4 regions of the Arthrobacter sp. ISL-69 genome follow, and region 3 is predicted to be linked to each of the others. Evidence: predicted binding sites of a transcription regulator. Region 3 holds the regulator's gene; each other region holds the start of a gene.
The links. The regulator HrcA, encoded in region 3, represses chaperone genes, less so after heat shock. The targets are predictions, from matches to a motif close to TTNGCACTCGNNNNNNNCGAGTGCNAA.

Region 1 (5,402 bases), on a different contig from region 3:
TCGACGCCGTGGTTATCCTGGATGCTGAAGCGACGTCCCTGCAAGCTGTCCTTCCGGCGATCGCCCGGGCAAGGCAGGTCATCGCGTTCGGCGACGACAAGATCGCAAGCCCGCGCACTTTCACCGTGGGCGTCGAGCGGCTCGCTGCGGGCGAGACCGCCCACCAGAGCGTTGAGAGTGCGTACACCGCGTTGTCCGCAGTGCTGCCCACGCGGAGGCTGACTTCCGTGTACCGGGCAGTCGACGAAGACCTCGTGCTGCAGCTGAGCAAGAGCTTCTACGACGGCCGTCTCCGCAGGCTTCCCGAGGGACAGACAGCCACCGGACTGGACCGGGCCCTGCTGGTGGAGTACCTCCCGGACGGCACCGGCCTTCCGAGCGCTGACCAGGAAGGCGTGGAATCGGCGGTCGCCGAGGTAAACCGGGTGGTTGGCCTCGTGTTCGAGCACGCCCGGCTGCGGCCCCGGACCTCGCTCGCCGTGGTTACGGCGAGTCTCCGCCACGCTGCCAGGATCGGTGAAGCCATCCGGCTGCAGCTGCCCAACTACCCGCTGCTGGCAAGTTTCTTCACGGCCGGAGCCGAATCCTTCCGTGTGGTGGATTTGGAACGCGCCCAGGGCCTTGTCCGCGACCACGTGATCTTTTCCCCGGGGTATGGCCGCACGCCGCATGGCCGCGCGCTCCACAATTTCGGTCCGTTGTCCGCCGAAGGCGGGAGGGAGAAATTCGCGCTGGCCATGACCCGTGCCCGGCGTTCCCTGCACGTACTCAGCTGCTTCAAACCGGAAGACCTGGACGTCAGCCGCCTCAGCCACGGGGCCGTCGACTTTTATGAACTCCTTGACCGTGAGATTGCCGGCAACACTGATCTCGGGACCCCTGCGTCCCGTGCAGCCGCGAGCGAACAGGCACTGGGTGCCGACCCCCTCGTGGCCGACCTGGGCGACAGACTGCGTGCCCGCGGTGCCAGGGTCTGGCACCAGTACGACGGCGTTATCGACGTGGCTGCGGCCGCGGACCCGGTGAATTCCATCGGTCATGATGATGCTGAAATCCCCAGGCCCGTGGCCATTGAGTCCGACGGCACGGAGCAATACCGGCGAATGAGCGTGCGGGAACGGAGCAGGCTGCGTCCGCAGCTGCTGGAACGGCTGGGGTGGCGTTACATGCCTCTCTGGACCATCGAAGTGTTCACTGACCCTTCCGCTTGTGCCGACCGGATCGGCGGCTACTTGGGGCTGGAGAAGCCGGCAGTCACCGGATTCGCACCCGCTTCGCAGGGGTTTTTCGAGGACGATGTGGACAACCTGACTCTCACCAGCTCCGAGCGTGGCAGCGAGGTCTTCCAGGAGGACGCATCCGGGACCGAGTCTCGCGACGAGGACCGCAGCGAGTCCGGCAGCGTGGCATCGACGGGCAATCCCTCGATACCCTTGGAACAGGGCGGCGCGGGCGGGGATGAGCCCATGAGTGCCGGACCCGGTTCAGTGGAGTACAGCAAGGAAGACGGCATGGAGACGAACAGCAGCGAAGCGGGCAACCAGGGCGGCGTCCCTGGCTCGAATGCCGACGAGGCCAACCGGAGCCGCCAGACCGCGGGCGCCGGCGTGCCCGCCGGAGTGCTGCCGAACAAGGCCGCTGAGGACGATCCGAAGCGCTGGGGCGATCACGCCTCGGATTACGACCACGATGCATGGCTTCAGGAACAGAAACCGCCGCACTGGGGCTGACGGGCGTGCTCGACGGGAGCTGTCCGGCCGTTAAGCGGCTAGCCCGGCGCTCCCACGAGTACGAAGAAGAGTTTGCCCTGCGTTGAGGCGCCGGCAAGTCGGCGGGCCTGGTCAGGATCCGCGGCGACCACCATGAGCCCCTCTGTTTCTGCCGTGCCCAGCCACTGGCCGGTCTGTCCGCCCTGTCCGGAGGTCCACAGGACCGGGACAGAGGCCGCCAGCACCTCCGATTCCGCCGCCTGGCCGTAGTCGGTGCCGTTGGTCATGACGATGTTGACCAGCTGGCCGGGTGCCACCAACTGGATGGACGACGGATCCGCCATCCTTAGGGGCACCGCCGCCGAGCCGGGTGCGGTGCCCGCCAGCAGCCCGGGTCCAAGTAACTGGGTGTCGGAGATCAGCTGGCCTTTCCGCAGCGGGGCTGCGAGCTGTTTGCCCTGGATCGCGGCGGTGTCGGTGAAGGCGCCGGCGGGAATCATCCCGGGCGGTACCCTGATGGCCACCACCTCATTGCCTGAGAGGGTTGCTCCGACAGGAAGGTCCCTGGCTGAGGCCATGGCGGTCACTGTGTGGGCGGGCGCCGGTGTCAGTTGCTGGACGGCGATGCCGGCGGCGGCGCACAGCAGGAGCGCGACGGCGAGCCTGCGGTTGCGGTTGAGCAAGGCAGCGAGGCGACGCCTGGCAGATGGTCCCGAACGGCCAGGGTGTCCTGACCGAAAGCCGTGCCGGCGTGACGAAAATCCGTTGGTGCGGAGCGTGGATGGCATACCGACACGCTAGAAGGGTACGCGTGGTGCGGACAGCCTGATGAAATCCTATGTGGACAACCCGTTGTTGCGGTCGGGGTCGCTAGGGTGCGGCAGGGGAGTCGGGCGGTTCCGTCAGCTGGCGGCTGCGGCTGCGGCGGCCGGTGCGGGAGCCGCCGCCGGGGCGGACGAGACGCTGCTGCCCTTGGTGTCGCGGGAGTCGGTCCGGTAAAAGCCTGAGCCCTTGAAAACGACGCCGACGCTGTTGAACTTCTTGCGAAGCGTCCCCTCGCACTCGGGGCAGGACGTGAGGGAGCTGTCGGTAAACGACTGCACGATCTCGAAGGCGTGGCTGCAGTCCTTGCAGGCATATGCATACGTGGGCACTGGAAATCCTCCTCTGGGACAACGAACAGGTCCCGTGCTGCCGGGCGCGGTTCACCGCCGATATTTCCCTCGGCGTGTTCCGTCCCTTAGCAGTCGCAGGGCCTGAGTGCCAATTCTATCATCAGCGGCAGGGGAGCATTACATCAGCTGTGTGAGGCCTGACGGGGTGACTGCAACGGGAACCCGGCGGTCATAGGACTCTGCGGCGATGCTGCCGGCCTGAAGGACTTCGCTGTCGTAGACCACAGCTGCCGCAGGCACCGGCAGGCCCTCTGCCTCCAGCCCCGCCAGGAACTTGTCGTAGTAGCCGCCGCCCTGGCCGATCCTGTTACCCGACAGGTCCACGGCGGTGGCGGGGACGAAGATCCCGGCCACGTCGTGCATGACCTCAATGCCGTGCTGCTCGCCGACGGGTTCCTCGATGGGTGCGTAACTGCTGCGCACAAATTCGGTCGTCGGAGTCCAGTAAACCCAGGTCAGGGTGAGCGACGGCCCGCAGATCGGCAACAGCACCCTGTGCCCGGTCCCGTGAAGTGCAGCGATGAGCGGGAGGGTTGGGGGTTCGAATCCCACTCCCAGGTACGCGGCAAAAGTGCTGCGCTCACCGGCTGCAACCATGGTGGCCCACTGGAGTCCGTGGCGGGCGATGCCGGCGCCGGCGGCTTCCAGCCCGGCGGCGGAGGCAGCGGCACGTTCGGTTCTGTGGGCGGCGCGGATCTCTTCCTTCGATGGCATCAGCGGCTGTCCTTCCATGCCCGGAGGCCTCAGTGCGGGCGGAACCGGGTGGTCCGTGCAATTACCCAATGTTTGGTCCCTGACGTTAGATTAGTCCAGTGACTACCACCAATACTTCCGTCCGCAAGGCTGTCATTCCTGCTGCGGGTCTCGGCACCAGGTTCCTCCCGGCCACCAAAGCCATGCCCAAGGAAATGCTGCCCGTAGTGGACAAGCCTGCGATCCAGTATGTCGTGGAGGAAGCGGTCAACGTTGGCCTCAACGACATCCTCATGATCACCGGCCGGAACAAGCGTGCCCTGGAAGACCACTTCGACAGGGTTCCCTCGCTGGAGTCGATGCTGGAAGCCAAGGGCGACACTACCAAGCTCGAGTCCATCCAGGCTGCAAGCAACCTCGGCGACATCCATTACGTCCGCCAGGGCGACCCCATGGGCCTTGGCCACGCAGTGCTGCGGGCCAAGCAGCACGTTGGCTATGAGCCCTTCGCCGTACTGCTGGGCGATGACCTCATCGACGCCCGGGACGAACTGCTGAGCACCATGATCGAGGTCCAGGCTAAGACCGGCGGCTCCGTGGTTGCGCTCATTGAGGTCGAACCTTCCCAGATCAGCGCGTACGGCTGCGCAGACATCGACGAAACCGACATGAACGGTTTCGTGCGGATCAGGAAGCTCGTGGAAAAGCCCGACGTCGATGAAGCGCCGTCGAACCTTGCCGTGATCGGCCGCTATGTCCTCCACCCCGCCGTCTTCGACGTCCTCGAACGTACCGAGCCGGGCAGGGGCGGGGAAATCCAGCTCACCGATGCACTCCAGGAACTTGCTGCGGGAACCGGTGAGGGCTACGGCGTCTACGGCGTTGTGTTCCGCGGCCGCCGCTATGACACCGGTGACAAGCTCAGCTACCTCAAGGCCTGCGTCCAGCTCGCCTGCGACAGCGATGACCTCGGCCCCGGGCTGCGCGAATGGCTGCCGGAATTCACTGCCTCGCTGGTCAAGTAACGGCCCATGCGGGGCAGCATCTGGCCGGTGACGCTGGAATGCGGCGACCTTGTGCTGCGGCCCATCCGGTACCGCGACCGTAAGGAATGGATGGCGGTCCGGTCCCGCAACTCCGAATGGCTGGCTCCCTGGGAGGCGTCCAACCCGGCTCCCGGCGGGGCGCTTCCCGACTACCGGCAGATGGTCAGGTCCCTCAACGCGCAGGCGGCCCAGGCCACGGCGTTGCCGTTTGTGATTACCGAGCGGACGCCGGGGCAGCGCAATCCCCTTATCGTTGGGCAGCTGACGGTGTCCTCGATCATCTGGGGCTCCGCAATGATGGCAACGCTCGGCTACTGGGTGGACAGGTCGTGTGCCGGCCGGGGGATTGCGCCCACGGCTGTGGCCATGGTTACTGATCACTGCTTCGGCACGCTCGGGCTGCACCGGATGGAAATCAACATCCGTCCCGAAAATGCGCCCAGCCTCAGGGTGGTCGAAAAACTTGGTTTCCGTGACGAAGGCTACCGGCCGCGGTTTCTGCACATCAACGGGGAATGGGCAGACCACCGGTCCTTCGCCCTCACCGCCGAGGAGATTCCTGAAGGGCTGCTGGCCAGATGGTTGAGAAACCGCCCGTCCTGACCCCTTTTTGCCGCCCGTCCTGACGCGCTCCTGCTGCACTCCCTGCGGCTGCCCTGACGGTCGGCTGCAGTGTCCTTCGTCATAAATCCATTGATTTGCCACCTGCCCCGCGACACACCGGAGGTAATGCGAGTGCGGGGGGCGAAATGCTCATACGGTTTTGATTGTGGACTTCC
Region 2 (5,402 bases), on a different contig from region 3:
GTGATGCGCTTCGCCGCCGGCTTCACCCTGGTGATGTTCGTGCTGTCCGGTGTCATGTTCCTGCTAGCACCCGCCACCTCCATGCTGGACCTGACACAGCCGTGGTTCTGGATCTTCGCCGTGATCATCCTGGTCGGCGCGGTGGTGGAAAACATGCGGAACATCGCCCTGTCCACCACGGTCACCATCCTCATCGAGCCGGACCGGCGGGCAAATGCCAACGGACTGGTGGGCATGGGCTGGACGGTCGTCGTCGCCCTGGTGCTCACGGCGCTGGCCTTCGCGCACCTGCTCACCTTGCGCATGCCCGAGGAGGTGCGCGCCGCGGCCACGGACGCGCATCGCGGCTTCGACCTGCGCGGTTCGCTCGCCGCCGTGTTGGCCATTGCCGGGCTGTTCGCGCTGATCCTGTTTTCCACGTTCAACAATTTCATCGGTGGCGTCTATATGGCCTTAATGGATCCATATGGCCTGGAGATGTTCCCCGTGGAGTTGTGGGGCACCTTCTTTGCTGTTGCTTCTACCGGGTTCCTCGTGGCGGTGCGCTGATCGGCAAGTTCGGACTCGTTGTCGCCGGCATCTGGCTGTACCTGGTCCTGGTGCCCTTCGTCGGGGCAGCCGAGCAGACGGTCATCCAGCAGGTGGTGCCCCTGCCGCGGCAAGGCCGGGTGTTCGGATTCGCCATGGCGTTTGAGTCCGCGCCAGCGCCGATCACCGCGTTCCTCAGCGCCCCGATCGCCCAGGTCTGGATCATCCCGTACGCGCGGTCCGCTGAGGGCGCCGCCCAGCTGGCCCCGCTGCTGGGCGAAGGCATCTCCCGCGGCATCGCCCTGGTGTTCCTGACCGCTGGGATCATCATGATCGTGGCAGCGCTGCTGGCCTTCCTGACCCCCGGTCTACCGCCGGGTCTCGGCGTCGTATTAGCGGGCGGCTGCAGAGTACGAGTAGGAAACATCCCCGGGCGCCATGACGAGTCGACTGGGGCGGCCCCGGTTTCGGCTGTCCGCGAGATCATACGGGCATGGCACCCCTACAGTCCGCCCGCGCACTCGAGAACGCGAGGACCGCTCTCGCCGCCGCCGGCGCGACCCTCGGCGACGTCGTCCATTGGACGGTGCTATTCGTCGACGGCGTCGACATCGCAGCGGGGTACGGGGCGATCGCAGCGGAGCTCGCGTCCGATGAACCGGCTCTGGTGACTGGGGCGCGTGTTGCTGGGCTTGGCGTTCCCGGCGCGCTCGTCGAGATCAGCGCGGTGGCCGCCGTGCTGCGATGAAAGTCGGCCGTCACCCGAACGCCGGGGGCGGTGATGCCGGCGTCAGGCTGCCAGCACCAGAACCTCAGCGCGGACTTCGGTTTCTTCGGGGGCGAGGATGCTCAACCTGTACTCGGACTGGAGCGGATCCACGTGAGTGGGCAGGTGGTGGGACCGCGAACAGTCGCGAAGCTGTTCCAGGGCGTCCGGTTCGACAAGGGCCCCGGTCATATCGATCTCAATGCGTAGGCCGGTCGTGATTGAGTTGGCGCGTTTCATCACCGCATACAGGCCGCGAACGTTCTCCATTGTCACGTGGCCCTCGGCGGCAACTTGGGCTTGGGCGCAGTCAAGGTCCACTCGGACCGTCACTCTGAGCTTGTCTGTCACACATTTCTCCCTGCAGGGGTAGGCCGCGACGCTGCGGCCCCCGACAACACCAAACCTCGAATGTGACCCACGCAACATTTGGCCCGGCCTATCAAGCTGCCTCGCCGACGGTCGCCGCCAGTACAGCGATCCCCATTCGATAGGGCCGGGTCTTCAGTGTCGACGCCCGGCTGCCGGGCTCGCGGTCGTTCTGCACGGCTTCGTCACTACGAGGGGAAACCGTCGATTCGATCGCGGAGCCCGGCAGCGTTGCCGGGGTCAGGCCCGGCTTCTGCGCGTGACGGCGCCGAAAATTCCCAGCACGATGACAGCACCGAGAATGGACAGCAGCCAGGTCCGGAGATCGAAGAAGTCACCGAGGCCTCCGCCGAAGATCAGTGAACCAATCCAGCCGCCGAGGATCGCTCCGACGACGCCCAGAACCAGCGTGACTACCCAGCCCCCGCCCTGCCTGCCGGGAAGTACAGCTTTGGCGATAGCTCCCGCAATCAGGCCGAGCAGGAGGAACCCGAGAATTCCCATGACGCACTTCCTTCCGATTGGAACATCAGCGTCGTAATGACGCTATGTGCATGATTTAATCAGCACACTTAGCATCTGGCAAGGGTCCGGCTTACGATGATCCAGTCAGCCGCGGGCGAATCGCCTGGGGCACCCAACCGGAGAAAGCCAAAGGGCGGGGCGATAAGGCAAAAGCGGATCTGAGACAGGCCGGCGAGAAGGTCCCAACAGGCCACTTGGCTTCATCCCCCGGATCCCTGCTGCCGCTGACCGGCGGGGGCGGTCACGGCGCCGCCGGTCAGCGCTTGCGCCGTGCTCTGGCTGCGGCAAGTTTATGTTCCAGGTGCCGGTTGGCGGATTCCAGCTCGAGGACTGCCCGGACGCCGGCAAGGTTTAGCCCGTCCTGGAGGAGCGCGCTGATCCGGCGCAGTGTCGCCAAGTCCTGTTCGCTGTACAGGCGGGTCCCGCCAACGGTCCGCCCCGGTTCCAGCAGCCCTTTGCGCTCGTACAGGCGTAGGTTCTGCTGCCCCATCCCTACCAGTTCAGCCGCCACTGAAATGGCATAAACCCCCCTGACCCTCCCGCTGTCCCGCACCATCGGCCCCTCCTTGAAACCCAAAATACCCTCTTGCAACAGTCTCACACGAGTGCTATAAAAAATCTATCCCAGCCACAACAGATAATCCGGTTGGTGAAACTCGAGTCCTACACGATCTGTAAGGAGTGAGGAAGACCATGTTGATGCGAAGCGACCCGTTCCGTGGACTCGACCGGCTCACCCAGCAGGTCCTCGGCACCACGGCCAGGCCGGCCGCGATGCCGATGGACGCCTGGCAGGAAGGGGAAGAATTCGTTGTTGCTTTCGACCTGCCCGGAGTGGAGGTCGATTCGGTGGACATCGACGTCGAACGTAATGTCCTGACGGTCAGGGCCGAACGCAAAAGCCCGACGGGCGAGAACACCGAGCTCATTGCCGCAGAGCGTCCCCGCGGCGTCTTTAGCCGCCAGCTCATCCTCGGCGACGCCCTCAACGCCGACGCCGTTTACGACGCCGGAGTGCTGACGCTGCGGATCCCGATGGCCGAAAAAGCAAAACCCCGCCGGATCGAGATCGAAACAAACAAGAACCAGCGCCAGGAAATCAACGCCTGACCGGAGACGCCTCGCACAGGGATGGCCCCGGCCCTTCGCAGACCGGGGTCCATCCCGCAGCGGTACGGACAGCTTGGGCATCCACAGTGACCGGCCCGCTCGCCCACGCAGCCGCCCCAATCCGGAAAGGAGTCCATCATGAGCGCCTGGCGCCCGTACGACAGCCAGCTGTTGCCGGCATTTTACGAACGGTTCGAACTACGCTGGGGAAAAGGTACTGCACCGTTCCTTGACCCCGAAGTGCACGAGCAACCCCTGCCGCGTGCCCAATGGATCAACCCGGACACAGGTGCGGCCCTCGCCGTAGTCCCCATCTGGACCGAGGACCCGCGTCACCGTTCCTTCGGGGTCTTCTATCTCCCTCCGGACGGGGACATCTGGGTGCTGCGGCCCGGGCTCACCGCTTACACCGAAAACGGGCAGGCAAGCACTCAACAGCAAATTTCCCTCCGCAATGACGCCTTCAGAAAGGCCGTTAGCCATGCGAAGGACTTTATCTACAACCCCCAGCCCTGAGGGCGCGATTTCAATTTGGCCCCGCATCCGGGCATCCCATGACAGGCAGGAAAGGAACTGACATGACCGCAACCCACTTTGACCGGTTCCTCCGCGAATCCCTCATCACGGAGCGGGAGACGGATGCCGGACTGGGCAAAGACGAACTTTACGGCCTCTACACCAGCTGGTGCCTGCTAAATCAGGCCACGCCGGAGCCGGCCCGCTCGCTCTGGGCGGCCCTCAAACACCACCGCATCAACCCCAAGCACAACCACTTGACCATGACCGGACCCGCCGCCACCGACTACATCCTCGCCAGCACCGGGCAATGGTGAACGGACGCCGGACCTGCGAGCACGACAGGCCAGTCAGCCGAAGGCTTCCTGGACGTGGGCACGGATGGCGCCGATTACTGGCGCCGATCCCCGAATGCGGTAAACATCGATTGGTCTCGAGCCCAGCTGCACGTTGGGGCTGCACATCCAGTCCATGGCCTGGGCCGGCGTGAAAGCACTGTGGAGGTGCCCAATAAGGGCGTCCAGGTCCGCAAGCTGGAGCCGGCCGTCTGCATCCGGCGCCTCCTGGCCCGATGTCCAGCGATCCAGAACTTCCACGCTGACGCCCAGCAGGGGTGCGGCGGCATCCGAGCCCAGCGAGTTTGTTAGCCGTTCGGCTATGGCCTTTGGGCTATAGCCCGGGGCGTCCCTCAATTCCGCGAGGCTGGCGAAAACCGTGGTGGCAGACAAGACCGGTTCGTCAGCGCTCGTCTCCTGCAGCTGTTCCATGACGCAATGCTATTTGTTGGCGTCTTCTTGGAGTAGGGCCACAGGACCTCCCGGGGGTTCGTCACCCACGGGGTTCGTCACCCACGGGGTCCGGTGGCCGAGCGCCCGGTTATCCAGGTCTTCCGAAACTAGTTGTTCGCCGTCAATGCGCTGACGTCCCGACGTACGCGTTCCGGTTCGGCTTCGGCGGGCAGGTTCGCCTTGTCCCGGACTCCGTCGAGCGAACCGGCCGGGTCCTTGTCCAGGGCCCCGAAGACGGGCTCCAAGTCACCTTGGGCCGGGCCGCGCTCGGCGAGGTCCAGAAGGTCCAAACAGGACGTATCAGTGCGAGAGGGCCACCAGGTCGGAACGTCGGCTGGCGTTCTCTGCGTCTCTGAAGAACCGTTCCCCGCGGACGTGCTGATTGTCGGTTTCATCGTGGGTGACGCCGGTGGCGTGGGCAACCACATCTGCGAGGCTGCCGCTGCGTTTGTAAGCCTGGCGCTGCCGCGTGGCGCCGGTGCCCTGATTGAGGATCCGGTGCAGGGACTCCTCCACGTAGGCGGTGTCCCCAGTCTCGTCGAGGGCGTCCCGGACGTGGTCATAGAGTGCGGTAACAACATTTCTTGCGGTGTCCGGTTTGTGAGCTATCGGGTGGAGCAGGTTCCCGTCGATACCGAATCGGCTTGCCAGCCAGGCTCCCTGTCGCAGGATCGCCGCGGGAACCATGTCCGCCGGTTGTCCGGCCTCCCATTCCCTGGCTGCGGTCTCCACCAATGCCCGAACCAGAGCCGCGATGAGGGCCGCGTCCCGGACATCAAGGCACACATCGGACACACGGA
Region 3 (5,402 bases):
GGCTGCCGGTGCGAGCTCGGGGCTAGTGGACTCCGGCCAGCAGATCCAGGTGGTGATCCTCGTCGACGGCCACACTGATTACCTCGCGTTCAACCACGTCAGGCTGGGTGCGCCTACTCCACGCGGCGCAGGCATGGTGGCGCCGGTCTGGATCATTGATCCACAGGAAGGTGTGGGCGTTGCTGACGGCAGCGTCAAAATCAGCGGACGAAGCACGCTCCCCGGGGCCAAGCTCCGGTGGAAGATCCTGAAGGTCGAAGGCAGCACCGACAAGGCGGCCTATCTGAGCGGAGACGTCACGGCCTCGGCCGAGGCGACGCAGTCCGGGCTCTTCTCCCTGAACGTCAACCTCGCACCGGGAAACTATGAAGTCCGCGTTTCCCAGATCGACCCCGGGACGCCCGACCGCGAAATGAACGTGGACACGCGCGGCTTCACGGTTGAGTAGCAGCTGAGCGTTTCAGGGCAACACGCCTGATTCAGCGGACGCCGTTACCAGCGTCCCAGGATATCGCTGGCGAGTACCGTGGCGGCCGGTCCCGCAGTGGAAGACCTGAGTACGTGGTGGCCCAGCAGCGCCGTCACCGCACCGGCGCTGCACAGCTTGGTGACCTCCCGCGGACTGATTCCGCCTTCCGGCCCGACGATGAGCAGGATTTCACGCGGCCCCGGACCGCCCGTCATGCTGTCGCCGTCGCGCCAGGACTCCAGAACCGCGCGGAGCGGCCGTACGGCATCCTCATGGAGGATGATGGCCAGGTCCGCCGCGGAGACGGCGGCCTGCAAACCTGCACCGTCGACGGCGGCACGGACCTCGGGAATCCAGGCCCGGCGCGCCTGTTTGGCCGCTGCAGTCACCACGGACTGCCACTTGGCATGCGCCTTGGCGGCCCGCTCACCTTTCCACCGGACGATGGAGCGTTCCGATTGCCACGGGATGACCGCATCGATTCCCAGTTCGGTGGCGGTCTCAGCGGCAAGTTCGTCGCGGTCGCCCTTGGCCAGCGCCTGAACCAGGACGAGGCGCAGGTCCGGGCGCTCTTCGGTTTCGAGCGCCGCGCACTCCACGGTCAGCTCGCCCTGGCCGACGGCGGCGACGGTCCCGGTCAGCCTTTTGCCGGCGCCGTCGGCTATGTCAACGGATTCCCCTACGGAAATCCGCTTGACGGTGACGGCATGCCGGGCTTCGGCGCCCTGAAGGACGTACTGCGACCCGGGAACCTGCTGGTCCAGTGCTCCTGGGGTTGCGAAAAAGACCGGGTTGCTCACCGCTACAGGTTACCGAACCGGTCCCGCAGCTTGGCGAACACACCGCCGCTGGCGGTGAGTTTCCCCTCGGTGTACTGCTCGCCCCGGAGTTTGGCCAGCTGCCGAAGGAGGTCTTCCTGTGCGGCATCAAGCTTGGCCGGGGTCTCGACCTGCAGGTGGACCTTCAAGTCGCCGCGGCCGTAGCCCCGGAGATGGGTGACGCCGAGCCCGCGCAGGGTGATGACCTCACCGGACTGGGTGCCCGCCTTGACGTCGATTTCCTGCTGTCCGTCGAACGTGTCCAGGCTGAGTTCGGTGCCCAGGGCTGCGGCGGTCATCGGGATGTGCAGGGTGGCGTGAAGGTCGTCGCCGTCACGCACGTAGGTGGCGTCATTGTTGACCCGGATCTCCACGTACAGGTCGCCGGAGGGGCCGCCGGCAGGCCCGGCTTCGCCCTGGCCGCCCAGCTGGATGCGGGTTCCGGTGGCTACGCCGGCAGGGACCTTGACCGTCAGCGAACGGCGGCTGCGGATGCGGCCCTGCCCGTTGCACTCGTTGCAGGGATCCTTGATGACGGTTCCGAAGCCTTCGCAGGAGCCGCAGGGGGCGGCCGTCATGACCTGGCCCAGGATGGAGCGGACCGCCCGCTGTACCTGGCCGCTGCCGCCGCAGATGTCGCAGCGCTCGGGGTGGGTTCCGGGCTGGCAGCAGGAACCCTCGCAGGTGGGGCACGTTACGGCAGTGTCGACCTCAAGCTTCTTGTTGACGCCGAAGACGGCGTCGCGAAGGTCGATGCGGACACTGATGAGGGCGTCCTGGCCGCGGCGGACGCGCGAAGCGGGCCCGGCTGAGCCGCCCGCTCCGAAGAACGTGTCGAAGATGTCCTGGAAGGCGAAGCCCTGGCCCGAGTAGCCGGCACCGCCGAAGCCGTTGTCCGTGCCGTTCTCGTTGCCGGTGGTGTCGTAGACACGGCGTTTCTGCGGGTCGGACAGCACTTCATAGGCGTGCGTGACAGCCTTGAAGCGGTCCGAGGCATCCTCGCCGGGGTTAACGTCCGGGTGCAGGGTTCGCGCAAGCTTTCGGTAGGCTTTCTTGATCTCTTCGCCCGTCGCTTCGGGTGAGACTCCAAGAACGTCGTAGTGGCTGCTCAAAGTTCGTATCTCTTCCTGGTTGTACTGCCTGTGATGCTGCTGCCGCACCCCGCAAGACGGGACACGGAGGCCTGGTTGGCTGATGAAGGACCGGTCAAGGTCCGAGGATCCTGGAAAGGTAGCGTGCCACGGCACGGACCGCGGCCATGGTGGTGGGATAGTCCATCCGGGTGGGGCCAAGGACGCCAACCTTGGCACTGGAGCCTGGGCCGTAGCCGGTAGCCACCACCGAGGCTTCGGCGAGTCCGTCGTACGGATTCTCGCGGCCGATGCTGACGGTGACGCCGCGGGGGTCCTCCGCCATTTCGCTGAGCAGGCGGAGCATGACCACCTGTTCTTCGAGTGCCTCGAGGACCGGGCCGATGCTCAGCGGGAAGTCAACATTGGATCGTGCGAGGTTGGCGGTTCCGGCCATGACCATCCGCTCCTCGCGGGTGCTGTTGGCCAGGGCGTCCAGGCCTCGCGCCAGCGCCTGGGCGGCATGCCGGCGTGACGGTTCACACGCGGCGACGACGGCGGGCAGCGCCTGCGGGAGAAGGCTCAGCGGTGTGCCGGAAAGGCTCTTCAGGAACCGTGTGCGAAGGCCGCCGAGGGCGTCATCGCCGAGGTCCTGCCCGACGTCTATGACCCGCTGTTCGACTTTTCCGGTGTCCGCAATCAGCACGATCAGGACCTGCCGCGGTGCCAGCAGCACGAACTCGATGTGCCGCACCATGGCACGGCTAAGGTGTGGATACTGCACCACGGCCACCTGGTTGGTCAGCTGCGACAGCAGCCGCACAGTGCGTTCCAGGACATCGTCCAGGTCGTCCGACCCTTCCAGCAGGGTCTGGATGGCCCGCCGTTCTGCCTGCGACAGCGGCTTGACCGCGGAGATCTGGTCAACGAAGAGCCGGTAGCCCTTGTCCGTGGGGATGCGGCCGGCGCTGGTATGCGGCGCCGTGATCAGGCCCTCGTCCTCCAACGCTGCCATGTCGTTGCGGATGGTGGCACTGGAGACACCCAGATGGTGCCTTTCCACCAGCGCCTTGGAGCCCACGGGTTCGCGGGAATGGACGTAGTCCTCCACGATGGCGCGCAGTACTTCAAGCTTGCGTGGTTCGCTCATTCTCCACCTCCGATCGGCTTTCCCGGGCCACGGCCCGGCATTGCGCCAGGCGCATATCCCGTCACTGGTTAGCACTCGTCATGTCTAAGTGCTAACCAGTCTAATATGAGTCGCCGCGTTGTTAGCATTGGTACCGCTCCGGGCGAAACTCCGGCGCGGAACCGGACGTGCAGATAAATGAAGGCACGGCCGCCCTGGTTCCCTCCTCCAAGTGCAAGGCAGTGTGTATCGGATGTCGTACCAGAACTGGGGCCCGCAGGACATCACGGCGCCCCGGAAATCCGAGCTTCCCGAAGTTCCGGTTGAACGTGGCATGGTGCTCGAAGACGTGCAGTCCGGCTGGGTGGGCGCTGTCACGAGGGTGGAGAAGTCGGGCGGCATGCATGTTGTGGCCCTGGAGGACCGGCGCGGCAAGTCGCGCACCTTCCGCCTCGGCTACGGGTTCCTCCTGGAGGGTCTGCCCATCCGGCTGATGCCGCCCGCTCCCCGCGCGCAGGCATCCCCTGCCGGATCCAACCGGACGGCCTCCGGGTCGGTGCGGGTGGCCGGCCAGCGCGCGCAGGTGGCCAAGGCAAGCCGCATCTGGGTGGAAGGCAAGCACGACGCCGAACTCGTGGAAAAGGTCTGGGGTGACGACCTCCGCGTGGAGGGCATCGTCGTCGAGCCTTTGCACGGCATCGACGACCTCACGGCGGCGGTTGCCGCGTTCCGGCCGGGACCCGGCCGGCGGCTGGGTGTGCTGGTGGACCACCTCGTTGCCAACTCTAAGGAGTCGCGGATCGCCGACGCCGTCATGGCGTCCCCCGGCGCCGCGGGCAACGTGCTGATCGTCGGCCACCCCTACGTGGATGTGTGGCAGGCGATCCGGCCCGCCGTGCTCGGCATTGACGCCTGGCCGGTTGTTCCGCGGGGCATCGACTGGAAAACCGGAATCCTGACGGCTTTCGGCTGGCCCCACGAGACAAAGGAAGACATTGGCCTGGGCTGGCAGAAGCTGCTGGGGGCCGTCCGCAGCTACGCAGACCTGGAACCGTCCCTGCTGGGCCGGGTGGAAGAGGTCATCGACTTCCTCACCGTGCCGTAAGGGGCTGTTGGACTCTCCGAATGCACCCCGGACCCAGTATTCTTGATACGGCGGTTGTTGCTGTTGTGGCAGCGTCCGCTTTCCGGGAACCACCGCACCACTGCAATCCGAAGGACGAAACCGTGGCAGAAGACGCACGTGAACAAAGGGACAACCAGGCCGGCCATGGCCAGCCCCAGTATCATGGTGTCCCCGCCAACGCACTGCCGCTGACGGCCAACGAGGACCGGCAGTGGGCAACGCTCGCCCACTTCGGCGGCATTCTTGGATGTATCCCGTCGCTGCTGATCTACCTGATCTTCAAGGAGCGCGGGCCGTTCACGGCGCAGGAGTCCAAGGAAGCACTGAATTTCACCCTGCCTCCCACCATCGCGGCGGTCCTCTGCAACATCCTCGTGATGCTTCCGGTCGTGGGAAACATCTTCGCGGTGCTGGCCACACTGATCTGGATCGCCGTGACCTGCTTCTCGGTCGCGGCCGGCATCCATGTAAACCGGGGCCAGCCGCACCGGTACGACTTCAACCTGCGCTGGATCAAGTAACCGGCTGAGGCCGGGCCGGACGGGGCGAAGCCGGTTCAGTCCGGGAGGATCCTTCTGACCACGGCGTCGGCGAGGAGCCTGCCCTTGAGGGTGAGGACGAGCCGGCCCTTGAACGCCAGGACGGGGTCTACCAGGCCATCGGCGATCAGCCCCGCGACGGCGTGCCGTCCCGACGTGCCCAGCCCGGCAACCTCGAGTCCGCTACTCAGCCTGGCCTCCAGCATGACCCGTTCAACGTTCCGGGTTTCGGCGTCGAGCGTTTCCCTGCC
Region 4 (5,402 bases), on a different contig from region 3:
CAGCAAGGACATCGTTTTACCATGACCAAATACGCTCGGGATGAATTCGACAAGGTTCCGGAGACCTCCTCACGACAGGGTGTCCACCGGGTCGCTTCCGATGCTCCCCGGCGCCGGCTGGGACCCATTCTGGCCGTCGGCGTTGTGGCCCTCGCCATCGGCCTGGTTGCCTTCCTGTTCCTGCCCAAACTGGGATTCGCCCCCACCGGCAGCCCGCTCATGGCGGCCGGGTCCGCCCAGGAAAGCCCCTCCGCTGAGACGCCGCAGACAGCATCCCAGAGCGCCGAGCCCAGCGCGGATCCAAGCACGACTCCCCCCGCCGGTGAAGCGCTCCCCACCACCGGCACTCCATCCACCGCTCCCGAGGACAACGCACCGGCTGTTGACAAGTCCCAGCCCGTGGCGGTCTACAACGGGACCGCGACTGCAGGGCTTGCAGGCCGGGTGAGCAACACCGTTTCGGCGGACGGCTGGACACTCGGACCGGTGGGCAACTGGGGCGGAATGCCGCAGAAATCCTCCGTGATTTACTACAGTGGGGCTGGGCAAAAAGCCAACGCGGAGGCCTTGGGCGAACTCCTCAACATCACCTCGCTCGTGGACTCCGCTGAATTCCAGCAGCCTGTCGTGGTGGTCCTCGGGCCCGGCTTCCAGTAGGGGAATTCGGTTACGCCTGAATAACTATTGGGGGCTCGCAGGTCGCGGTCCTGCGCCCGGCAACGGCAATAGCTAGAGTGATTCCGGATGCCGCGCCGCAACGCGCGGACCGTCCCGACGGCGCACAGTGACGTGGGCCGAACAGAAGCAACCGGAAAGTGTGGGCATCATGGCATTGGGAACCGTCAAATGGTTCAACGCCGAAAAAGGCTATGGCTTCATCACCGTTGACGGCTCCGGCGACGACGTCTTCGTCCACTGGTCTGCCATCGAGGGCGAGGGCTACCGTGCCCTGGACGAAGGGCAGCGGGTGCAGTTCGAAGTGGGCGAAGGCGAAAAGGGTCCCCAGGCAGAGAACGTCCGGCCCGCCTGATGCTTCCTTCCGCGGCGGTGCATGGCACAACGATTCCCGTCCGCTCCGGCGGTGCGCGCCTGCGGTTCGCCGCCGCTGTGGTGATTGCCGCCGGCACGGCACTGGTGCTGGCCGGCTGCTCCGGCCAGACCGGAAACGCCCGTGTCGACACGGTCGATGCCGGCGGTGACGGGACGCTGCGGATCGGCCTGATCCTGGACAACACGGGAAAGCAGTCGTTCCTGAACTCCTCGTAGCTCGCAGCAGCCAAGCTCGCCGTCGAGGAGATCAACGCCGCAGGGGGCCACAAGGGGCGGCCGGTGGAACTGCTCCCGGAGAAAATCAGCGAGGACACAACGGCTCAGGCCAAGGAACTCGTGGCGGCGAAGGCTGATGTAGTCATAGGTCCCACCGACTCAAGCCGCGCGCCGGGCGCGATTGATGTCCTGGCACGCGCCAAAGTGGCTGTCATTTCCCCGGCGAATGCCGCGCACGGTCTCTCCCGGTACCGGAGCGGCGGGTACTACTTCCGCACGTCAGCAGCCGACGTGGCCCAGGCTCCCGTCCTGGTCAAACTCGCCAAGGACGGCGGGGCCCGCACCATAGCGGTCCTGCACGAGGAAGGCAGCTACGGCAAGGACGTCTCCGTGGCAGTCTCAGCCGCCGCCAAGGCAGCCGGCCTTGGCACCGTCGCAGATGCTGAATTCACGCCTGGCCAGGCACAACAGGCGGCCGCGGCCGCCAAGGCCGCCGGCCCGGACGCCGTCATCCTGGTGGGGCGCACCGGTGCCCAGGGCGCCATTGCAGAACTCAATAACAAAGGTCTGGCCGGCAAAAAGCTCATCCTCAGCGACGGCGCCATCAACCAGTACGGCTCCGCCCTCGGGTCCAAGGCCCTCGACGGCGCCCGCGGGATCCTTCCGGGCGTCTTCCCGTCGGCCCACTTCCAGGGCGAGCTCGTGGCGGTTGATCCCGGGCTCAAGGACATGACGTTTGCCGCGGAAACTTACGACGCGGTGAACCTGGCGGCCATCGCCGCGGCCGCGGCCCAGGACGACGCCGGTTCCTCCATTGCCGCGGCGCTGATTGCCGTCTCCGGCGGGAGTGCGAAGTCCGGCGGAACAGTGCCGACCGCAGCTTCGGGGGAGGACGCGGCCGCGGTGTGCAAAAACTACAAGGAATGCGCCGACGCCATCCAGGCCGGAAAGCCCGCGGATTACGACGGCGAGTCCGGCCGGATCGGCTTCGATGCCAACGGGGACGTGACCTCGGCCAACTACATGGTGTTCACTTATTCCGCGGACAACAAGGCCAGGATGACCGGCAGCGAAACTGCCGCCCGGGCCGGCGGCTGATCGCTCCTAGCGTATCGGGGGCCGCAGGCGCGCCATTTACCGCAGTCTCTGCTTGCACTCTCCCCGGGGGAGTGCTAATTATTGACTTAGCACTCCCACGGACTGACTGCTAAATCGACGCCCGGTTCCGGCCGGTTGTGGAGTAAGCGGGAAGGACAAAGGAGCGAAAGAAATACCTTGCTGGGGTGAGATCCCATCCGCGCGGCATACAGAGGCCGACGGTGAAGGGTCGTCCGTCGCGGGCGCCGCAGCGAAGGTTCATTCTTAACGACTGTCCCGAAAGGACTACTGCCGTTATGGCCAAGATCATTGCATTTGATGAAGAGGCACGCCGCGGTCTTGAGCGGGGCCTGAACATCCTCGCCGACGCCGTCAAGGTCACCCTCGGCCCGCGTGGACGCAACGTCGTCCTCGAAAAGAAGTGGGGCGCCCCCACGATCACCAACGATGGTGTTTCCATCGCCAAGGAGATCGAGCTGGACGATCCCTACGAGAAGATCGGCGCCGAGCTGGTCAAGGAAGTTGCCAAGAAGACGGACGACGTCGCTGGCGACGGCACCACCACGGCAACCGTGCTGGCACAGGCCCTGGTCAAGGAAGGCCTGCGCAACGTCGCAGCCGGCGCTGACCCGCTGTCCCTGAAGCGCGGCATCGAGAAGGCTGTTGAAGCCGTCACCATCGAGCTGCTCGCTTCCGCCAAGGAAATCGAAACCAAGGAAGAGATCGCCGCTACGGCATCCATCTCCGCCGGTGACGACGAAATCGGCGCGCTGATCGCTGAAGCGCTGGACAAGGTTGGCAAGGAAGGTGTTATCACCGTCGAGGAGTCCAACACCTTCGGCCTCGAGCTTGAGCTCACCGAAGGCATGCGCTTCGACAAGGGCTACATCTCCGCTTACTTCGTCACCGACGCTGAGCGCCAGGAAACGGTCCTCGAGGATCCGTACATCCTGATCGTCAATTCCAAGATCTCCAACGTCAAGGAACTGGTTGCTGTCCTCGAAAAGGTCATGCAGTCCAGCAAGCCGCTGCTGATCATTGCCGAAGACATCGAGGGCGAGGCCCTGGCCACCCTGATCGTCAACAAGATCCGTGGCACCTTCAAGTCCGTCGCCGTCAAGGCTCCGGGCTTCGGCGACCGCCGCAAGGCGCAGCTCGCGGACATCGCCATCCTCACCGGTGGCCAGGTCATCTCCGAGGAAGTCGGCCTCAAGCTTGAGACCGCCGGCCTCGAACTCCTGGGCAAGGCACGCAAGGTTGTTGTCACCAAGGACGAGACCACCATCGTCGAGGGTGCAGGCGACGCAGACCAGATCGCCGGCCGCGTTTCCCAGATCCGCGCCGAGATCGAGAACTCCGATTCCGACTACGACCGCGAGAAGCTGCAGGAGCGCCTGGCCAAGCTGGCCGGCGGCGTTGCAGTCATCAAGGCCGGTGCCGCTACCGAAGTTGAGCTCAAGGAACGCAAGCACCGCATTGAGGACGCTGTCCGCAACGCCAAGGCTGCTGTTGAAGAAGGCATCGTTGCCGGTGGTGGCGTAGCCCTCATCCAGGCCGGCGCCAAGGCATTCGCCAACCTGCAGCTCGAAGGCGACGAAGCAACGGGCGCGAACATCGTCCGCGTTGCCATCGACGCACCGCTGAAGCAGATCGCATTCAACGCCGGCCTTGAGCCGGGCGTTGTTGTGGACAAGGTCCGCGGCCTGCCTGCAGGCCACGGCCTGAACGCTGCAACCGGACAGTACGTTGACCTGCTGGCTGCCGGCATCAACGACCCCGTCAAGGTAACGCGCTCTGCACTGCAGAACGCCGCTTCCATCGCGGGCCTGTTCCTCACCACCGAGGCCGTAGTGGCCGACAAGCCGGAGAAGAACGCTCCGGCCATGGGTGGCGGCGACGAGATGGGCGGCATGGGCGGTTTCTAACCTGTCCAACCGCGCCTGACGCACACACTAAGTGCGGCTCCCTCGATTCGAGGGGGCCGCGCTTTGCGTTTGCCGGCCCAAGTCGAGTCGGCACGGACGACTGCGGGCGACCGCCGACAGTCCCGCTAGGCGGGTACTGAACCCGCGCCCACTGAACTGGTTCCTGCTGCGGAGAACCACAATGTCGGGCCGGTCTGGCAGGATAGTGCGGTGACGATTACTGCAGCAGCCGACGGTTCGGCTTTAGGAAATCCCGGTCCGGCCGGATGGGCCTGGTACGTGAACGATGACTGCTGGCGGGCGGGCGGCTGGCCGCACGGTACAAACAACCAGGGCGAGCTGATGGCTGTGCTGGATCTTTTCCGCTGCACGGCGCACCTTCCGGACGAGGAATTGCACATCCTGTGCGACAGCCAATACGTGATCAACTCGGTGACCAAATGGATGCCGGGGTGGAAGCGCAAGGGCTGGCGCAAGGCGGACGGCAAACCCGTGCTGAACGTGGAGATCCTTCGCGAAATCGACCAGTCGCTTGCAGGACGTAAGTACCGCTTTGAATGGGTGCGGGGTCACGCCGGCCATGACCTGAACGAAGCCGCTGACGACCGCGCCAGGGCCGCCGCGACGGCCTATCAGCAGGGCGTTGCAGTGCGGTCGGGGCCGGGCTTCGTGCGCGGGGACGGGGCAGCGGTCTCCCGGCCGCGCACGGGAGCCAGCGGGGGAACAGACCGTGCAGCGGGCGGAGCCCCCTCAGCCGCCGCCCTCAAGGCGCCAGGGCAGCAGGAGCTCCTCACCCCGTCGGGACGCAGCAATCAGCCGGACCTTTTCAGCGAGCCTGACCTTTTCAGTGAGCTGGAGGCGGATCCCTTCGCCGCGCAGGCCGGGCCGGAGACAGCCCCTGAGGCCATCGTTGAGGCACAAGAACGGGAGCTGCTCCGCCCCGACACCCGCGCCGACATCGGGCGTACAGGAGTGCTGCTGCACCCGGAGTTCACGGAGATCGGCACGTCCGGGCGGCTGTGGACGCGGGATTCAATGATGATGGCGCTCGAGGAAAACCCCGGCGGCGGAGCTGAACTGGACCTGATCGGTGCCGATCGGGTCGGAGCCGAG

Region 1: the regulator HrcA is predicted to act here: its motif matches at 2,950-2,976, upstream of J7I79_RS13680 (FmdB family zinc ribbon protein).
Region 2: the regulator HrcA is predicted to act here: its motif matches at 2,774-2,800, upstream of J7I79_RS23190 (Hsp20/alpha crystallin family protein).
Region 4: the regulator HrcA is predicted to act here: its motif matches at 2,451-2,477, upstream of groL (chaperonin GroEL).

The regions. Positions count from the first base shown of each region.
Region 1 covers NZ_JAGGPO010000018.1:308,086-313,487, forward strand. The annotation lists gene J7I79_RS13670 (AAA family ATPase) at 1-1,730, shown strand, start outside; gene cpaB (Flp pilus assembly protein CpaB) at 1,769-2,392, opposite strand; gene J7I79_RS13680 (FmdB family zinc ribbon protein) at 2,612-2,863, opposite strand; gene J7I79_RS13685 (5-formyltetrahydrofolate cyclo-ligase) at 3,002-3,598, opposite strand; gene galU (UTP--glucose-1-phosphate uridylyltransferase GalU) at 3,697-4,602, shown strand; gene J7I79_RS13695 (GNAT family N-acetyltransferase) at 4,609-5,226, shown strand; gene J7I79_RS13700 (hypothetical protein) at 5,393-5,402, shown strand, end outside.
Region 2 covers NZ_JAGGPO010000053.1:14,265-19,666, forward strand. The annotation lists partial or broken gene J7I79_RS23165 (MFS transporter) at 1-924, shown strand, start outside; partial or broken gene J7I79_RS23170 (Rid family hydrolase) at 1,034-1,276, shown strand; gene J7I79_RS23175 (hypothetical protein) at 1,319-1,645, opposite strand; gene J7I79_RS23180 (GlsB/YeaQ/YmgE family stress response membrane protein) at 1,904-2,167, opposite strand; gene J7I79_RS23185 (MerR family transcriptional regulator) at 2,445-2,744, opposite strand; gene J7I79_RS23190 (Hsp20/alpha crystallin family protein) at 2,882-3,298, shown strand; gene J7I79_RS23195 (hypothetical protein) at 3,437-3,814, shown strand; gene J7I79_RS23200 (hypothetical protein) at 3,877-4,131, shown strand; gene J7I79_RS23205 (hypothetical protein) at 4,165-4,581, opposite strand; gene J7I79_RS23210 (hypothetical protein) at 4,710-4,892, opposite strand; gene J7I79_RS23215 (glutamate--cysteine ligase) at 4,903-5,402, opposite strand, start outside.
Region 3 covers NZ_JAGGPO010000010.1:152,723-158,124, forward strand. The annotation lists gene J7I79_RS06085 (GerMN domain-containing protein) at 1-448, shown strand, start outside; gene J7I79_RS06090 (16S rRNA (uracil(1498)-N(3))-methyltransferase) at 493-1,269, opposite strand; gene dnaJ (molecular chaperone DnaJ) at 1,272-2,399, opposite strand; gene hrcA (heat-inducible transcriptional repressor HrcA) at 2,494-3,507, opposite strand; gene J7I79_RS06105 (DUF3097 domain-containing protein) at 3,740-4,591, shown strand; gene J7I79_RS06110 (DUF4870 domain-containing protein) at 4,714-5,133, shown strand; gene hemW (radical SAM family heme chaperone HemW) at 5,169-5,402, opposite strand, start outside.
Region 4 covers NZ_JAGGPO010000007.1:7,896-13,297, forward strand. The annotation lists gene J7I79_RS03460 (LytR C-terminal domain-containing protein) at 22-657, shown strand; gene J7I79_RS03465 (cold-shock protein) at 827-1,030, shown strand; gene J7I79_RS24705 (hypothetical protein) at 1,030-1,266, shown strand; gene J7I79_RS03470 (ABC transporter substrate-binding protein) at 1,330-2,364, shown strand; gene groL (chaperonin GroEL) at 2,661-4,289, shown strand; gene J7I79_RS03480 (ribonuclease HI family protein) at 4,500-5,402, shown strand, end outside.